2 linked regions of the Flexistipes sp. genome follow. The main gene of each other region encodes a partner of the protein of the gene in region 2 in a complex. Links are inferred from orthologs where the notes say so. Each region holds a gene or a part of one and is shown on either strand. Other genes may lie near its edges. The genes, in order: rplI and rpmG.

Evidence for each region.
Region 1: rpmG (region 2) and rplI share a complex: the UniProt entries of both Bacillus subtilis proteins name them as parts of the 50S ribosomal subunit. The link is inferred for Flexistipes sp. from one-to-one orthologs.

The regions. Positions count from the first base shown.
Region 1 is NZ_JAXKVW010000001.1:173,723-177,053, forward strand. What follows is about bases 231-3,229. They hold rplI (50S ribosomal protein L9), read right to left. Parts: upstream 1,954-3,229; coding sequence 1,507-1,953; downstream 231-1,506. Other genes in these bases: dnaB (replicative DNA helicase), read right to left, coding at 231-1,493; UMU13_RS00760 (regulatory protein RecX), read right to left, coding at 1,934-2,446; UMU13_RS00765 (type IV pilus twitching motility protein PilT), read right to left, coding at 2,427-3,229. Outside these bases: more of dnaB, read right to left, coding at 120-230; more of UMU13_RS00765, read right to left, coding at 3,230-3,331. UniProt on the Bacillus subtilis protein: Binds to the 23S rRNA.
Region 2 is NZ_JAXKVW010000003.1:162,496-165,526, reverse strand. What follows is about bases 330-3,028. They hold rpmG (50S ribosomal protein L33), read right to left. Parts: upstream 1,905-3,028; coding sequence 1,755-1,904; downstream 330-1,754. Other genes in these bases: tuf (elongation factor Tu), read right to left, coding at 1,911-3,028; secE (preprotein translocase subunit SecE), read right to left, coding at 1,461-1,643; nusG (transcription termination/antitermination protein NusG), read right to left, coding at 932-1,456; rplK (50S ribosomal protein L11), read right to left, coding at 488-913; rplA (50S ribosomal protein L1), read right to left, coding at 330-472. Also shown: more of rplA, read right to left, coding at 1-329; more of tuf, read right to left, coding at 3,029-3,031.

The sequences.
Region 1 (3,331 bases), on a different replicon or contig from region 2:
AAATATCATCTTATGATTTATAAAAAAACAAAAACATTATACATTTATGTAATACATAAACAACATGGTGTTAAAAAAAACATACACCCGAACACTCATAATAGACCGGCCTAAGCCGTTTATAATTCAGCATTTTCAAAGCGGGTGTACTCTTCAAGGAAAGCAAGCTTTATAGTATCAGTAGGGCCGTTTCTATGCTTGGCCACAATAAGTTCGGCAACTCCGGGAAGCTTTGTATCCTGATGATACACCTCGTCACGATATAAAAACATAATAAGGTCTGCATCCTGTTCAATAGCCCCGGACTCTCTCAGGTCAGAGGGAACAGGTCTTTTATCCGTTCTGTTTTCAACACCCCTGTTAAGCTGGGAAAGTGCTATGACCGGAATGTTCAGCTCTTTTGCAAGGGCTTTCAGCGCCCTCGAGATTTCTGAAATTTGCTGCTCCCTGCTTTCAGCTCTGCTGCCTGACATAAGCTGAAGATAATCAACTATAACCACATCCAGATCATATTCCCTCTTAAGCCTTCTGCATTTCGCTCTAAGCTCCATAGATGAAATAGCAGGTGTGTCATCAAGGAACAGGTTCAAATCATTCAACTCCGAACCAACACTGGCAAGTCTCTGCCATTCATCATTGTTCAGCCTTCCGTTACGCAGCTTTGTAGACTCTATTTTCGCTTCAGAAGACAAAAGCCTTTGCACGAGCTGTCCGGAAGACATCTCCAAAGAAAAAACAGCTGCCGATCTGTCATACTTGCTGCAGGTGTTCAGGGCGAGATTCATTGCGAAAGCAGTCTTGCCCATACCGGGTCTGCCGGCTACGATAATAAGGTCAGACTTCTGAAGACCGTTTGTTAACCTGTCCAGATCCATAAATCCGGTTGGTATTCCGGTAATCTGTTCGTTCCTGCCGTAAAGACTTTCTAAAATTTCAAAAGTATCCTTTATTACCACACCTATCGGCTGAACTTCATTCTTAAGTTTGAATTCAGCCAGACTGAAAATATGCTTCTCAGCTTCGTCAACTAAACTGCTGATTTCACCGGTATATGAATAGGACTTCTCGGCAATATCTGAGCTAAACTCGATTAACGCCCGCAACAGCGCTTTGTCTTTTACCATATTGGCGTAATGAACAATATTGGCCGAATTGGGTATAATATTCACCAGCTCAGAAATATAATCCACCCCGCCTGCTTTTTCTGTAAGCTCTTTGTCATTGAGGGAACTAACGAGGGTTACAATATCCAGCGGCTTATTATTATGGGCAAGCTCCATAAGTTCTTTAAAAATTATTTTATGAGGGGGGTAATAAAAATCACTGACCCCCAGAAGATGCACAATTTTATCAAGCGCCTTATCGTCAATAAGTATAGAAGCAAGTACAGCCTGTTCGGCCTCCATGCTATAAGGTGGCTTCTTGATGGCGGGGCTGTTATTGTCAGAATAAGCCGTATTGTTTCTGTAATTTTTAGTATAACCGTTAGCCATTACACCTGCCTGTCTATTCTTCAGCTTTGATATTAACTTTTACATCAGCCTTGGCTTCCTTGTAAAGACCGATTGTAACAGTATGTTCTCCGATTTCCTTGATAGGATTTTTAAGTTCAATATCCTTTTTATCCACATCTATGCCTTTCTCACTGATAGCATCAGCTATATCCTGTGAAGTGACTGCACCGAAAAGCCTTCCTTTCTCCCCTGCTTTCATTGTCAGGTTTATCTCCAGACTGCTTAGTTTTTCGGCTTTTTCTTTTGCCACAGAAAGTTTTGTCTCTTCCTTTGCTTTAATTTTATCTTTCCTGCTCTCAAGTTTTTTCAAATTGGCTTCTGTAGCCGGTGCAACAAGACCTTTAGGCATAAGGTAATTACGGGCATAGCCGTCTTTAACCTCTTTGACATCACCTTCATGAGCTGTTCCTTTAACATCTTTAAGAAAAATCACCTTCATATTTTGACTCCTCCTTTGCTATTCTTCTTGAAAGTTCAATATCAAAACCTCTTCTGACCAAAAAGTCAAAGCATTTTTTATAAACACTGATAGCAGAAGGGGTATTTTCTGATATTTTCCCGCTTTTGTTCGTAATATTTCTAACCTTATTTCTGCAAACGTCAACAGCTATCTGCTCAATTTCCAAATTTTCTTTAAAAGCAATTTCTTCCACATCTTCCACGGAGATATCAACCATTTTTTCCGAAAGCTTTCTGCAAATGTAATAGGGGCCGTACCCCTGCCTTAGCTTTGTCAGTGTAAAAAGTTTCACAAACCGTTCATCATCAATAAAATTGAACCGTTTCAGCTTATCCAGAATTGCACTCACTTCACTCTCGGACAAGTCGAATCTGCGTTTAAGTCTGTAAGCTATCTCTCCCTCGGTAAAATCTTTCTTAGCTAATATACCATAAACATAACTTTCGGGAGTTTTATTCTGTCTGCTCCCCATTATTATCCTGCCATTTTGCATCGGATGTTGTTGTTATCCCTTTAACTCTGAGAGTAAAGTCATCGGGGCGGGTGGCCCATTTAACAGCCTCATCATAAGTAACCAACCCTTTTTGGTAAAGTGAGTACAGAGACTGATCAAAACTTTGAGAACCGTACATACTTTTGCCTGATTCCATAAAATCGCCGATCTGACTCATTTTTTCTTTATCGATTATACAGTCTTTAATCGTCGGTGTGTTTACCATCACTTCCACCGCCGGAACTCTTCCTTTTCCATCGGCCTTTGGAACCAAGCGCATTGAAATAACCGCCTTAAGAATAGAGGCCAGCTGCATCCTAACCTGTCTCTGATGATAGGGAGGAAATACGGTAATAATCCTGTTAATCGTCTCAGGAGCATCCAGAGTATGCAGGGTGGACATTACAAGGTGTCCCGTTTCAGCAGCAAGAAGTGCAGTCTCGATAGTTTCCACATCTCTCATCTCACCAACCAGTATCACATCCGGATCCTGTCTGAGGGAATATTTCAAGGCATCAGGAAAATTCAAAGTATCCGTACCTATTTCCCGTTGGGATATTATCGATTTATTGTCTCTGTGCAGGAATTCAATTGGGTCTTCAATAGTTATCACATTAACTTCTCTTTCTGTATTAATGTATTTTATCATGGAAGCCAAAGTTGTTGATTTACCTGTACCGGTCGTTCCTGTAACAAGAACCAGTCCCCTTTGCTGCATTGCCACGTTCTTGAGAACCTCAGGCAGATTGAGCTCTTCAATAGAGGGGATATTTCTGGGGATCGACCTCATTACCAAAACAACGCTCCCCCTCTGAAGATAGGCATTAACCCTGAAACGACCCAAATCTTTCACACTATACGAAA
Region 2 (3,031 bases):
CTTTCAGATCACTTACCACTTCTTTAATATTGTTTGTTACTGTGCCCACTTTGGGGTTGGGCATTAACCCTCTTGGCCCTAATAACCTACCTAACTTACCTACGCTTGCCATCATGTCGGGTGTTGCAACTACCTTGTCAAAGTCAAACCAACCTCCCTGAATTTTGGTCACCAAATCGTCGTCGCCTACATAGTCAGCACCTGCGTCTTTTGCCTCCTGGGCTTTATCCCCTTTTGCAAAAACAAGAACTTTCACGGTCTTGCCAGTTCCATGGGGCAAACTTACAGACCCCCTGACCATTTGATCTGCATGCCTCGGATCTACTCCCAATTTAACAACAGCTTCCACTGTCTCGTCAAAGTTAGCAAAAGTTACTTCCTTGAGCAGGCTCAAAGCTTCCTGCAATTCATAGCTTTTAAGCCTGTCAATCTTACTTAAAGCTTCTTTATATTTTTTCCCATGTTTAGCCATGATTACTCCTTAAATTTAAAGTTCTACTTCCACTCCCATACTTCTTGCAGAACCGGCAACAATTTTAACAGCCTGATTTATATCATTGGTGTTTAAGTCCGGCAATTTAACCTCAGCAATCTTTTTGACCTGATCTGCAGATAATTTACCTATCTTCTCAAGCTTGGGACTGCCGGAGCCCTTTTCTTTGTTCAATTCCTTTTTAATAAGTATGGAAGTTGGCGGTGTCTTCGTAATGAAGGTAAAAGACCTGTCTTCATACACAGTGATAATCACAGGGATAACCATGTCACCCTGATTTTGTGTCGCCGCATTGAAAGCTTTGCAAAATTCCATAATATTCACACCCCGCTGACCCAGGGCAGGACCAACTGGTGGCGAAGGATTAGCTTTCCCCGCGGGTATTTGTAATTTTATTTGACCTAATTCTTTCTTAGCCATTGCATTTCCTCCAAAAATTTAGCCCACACGTTTAACTTGTAAATAGTCGAGCTCAATAGGTGTTTGTCTTCCGAAAATACTCACTATTACTTTTACTTTTTCTTTCTCAGGGTTCACTTCGTCCACTACACCGTTAAAACCTAAGAAAGGACCGTCGACAACTTCCACGGTATCTCCTTTCATATATTTGGCGGCCATACGTGGAGCTTGTGATTTAGCCAGATCAATCATGGCTTTTACATCCTGCTCAGGAATCGGAACAGGGTTTATCCCTCCGACAAAGCCGGTTACTTTAGGTATTGACTTAACCTTATGCCAGTTAGTGGTGTTCATTTCCATATGAACAAGTATATACCCCGGAAAAGTTTTTTTCTTGCTTATTTTCTTTTTTCCTTTTTTGAGTTCAACTACATCTTCTGTGGGTATAAGCACATCATCAATATCATCATATAAATTTTCATTTTTAATCTTTTCTTCCAGCAGTTGTTTAACTCGCTTTTCAAAACCGGAATATGTGTGAACAACATACCATTCTTTAGCCATCAAACTACCCTATCAACAGATTGAAAAGTCTCGAAAGCCCGGCGTCAACTATACCCAAAAATATGGAAATGACAATTACAAGCACAATTACTACAGCAGTTGTACCGATAGTGTCATCTTTGCTGGGCCAGGTTACTTTCTTTAATTCTTCTTTTACTTCGGTTAAAAACGTTGTTATTTTTCCCACAATGAACTCCCAATACAAAAAGGATATGGCAGGCCAGGAGGGACTCGAACCCCCAACCCCCGGTTTTGGAGACCGGTGCTCTGCCAATTGAGCCACTGGCCTACTTATATCTTATTTGGTCTCTTTATGAAGTGTATGTTTTCTGCAATGCTTGCAGTATTTACTGAATTCCAGTTTACCTGTAGTCGTCTTTTTATTTTTCGTCGTATTATAGTTTCTGTTTTTGCACTCAGTGCAAGCCAATATCACAATATCTCTCATTATCTATTACTCCACGATTTCTGTAACGACACCGGCACCTACTGTCCTGCCGCCTTCACGTATAGCAAATCTCAACCCCTGCTCCATCGCTATCGGTTGAATCAAATCCACGTCACAGCTGATATTATCTCCGGGCATTACCATCTCTACTCCCTCAGCCAATGTTATCACTCCAGTCACATCCGTCGTACGGAAGTAAAACTGTGGACGATATCCGCTGAAAAATGGCGTATGACGACCACCCTCTTCTTTTGTCAATATATATGCCTCACACTTAAACTTACGGTGCGGCGTTATACTACCTGGCTTCGCAAGTACCTGACCACGCTCTACATCATCCTTCTTGATACCTCTAAGAAGTACACCTACATTATCTCCGGCTTCTCCTTCATCAAGTATCTTACGGAACATCTCAACTCCCGTTACCACAGTCTTACGGGTGTCTGTAAGCCCTACTATCTCTATCTCGTCCTGTACCCTTACCTTACCTCGCTCAACTCTTCCCGTAACTACTGTCCCACGGCCGGATATACTGAATACATCCTCGATCGGCATCAAAAACGGCTTGTCTATATCACGCTCAGGAGCAGGTATATAATCATCCATCGCCTGAAGCAATTCCCATATACACTTCGTCTTCTCTTCATCTTCAGCATTCTCCAACGCCTGCAGTGCACTACCCTTGATTATCGGAATATCATCTCCGGGAAATTCATAGGTGTTTAGAAGATCTCTTATCTCAAGCTCTACAAGCTCAAGCAACTCCTCATCATCCACCATGTCGCACTTGTTCATGAAAACTACTATACTGGGAACTCCTACCTGTCTCGCCAAAAGAATGTGCTCCCTTGTCTGAGGCATAGGGCCGTCCGCTGCACTTACTACCAATATCGCTCCGTCCATCTGCGCTGCACCTGTAATCATGTTCTTTACATAGTCTGCGTGACCAGGACAGTCTACGTGTGCATAGTGGCGCTTGTCGCTCTCGTACTCAACATGAGCAGTGGCTATCGTTATACCACGCTCCTTCTCCTCAGGGGCCTTGTCTATATTACCAAACTCAATATAATCTGCGTACCCCTTTAATGACAGTACATGTGTCATCGCTGCTGTCAATGTCGTCTTAC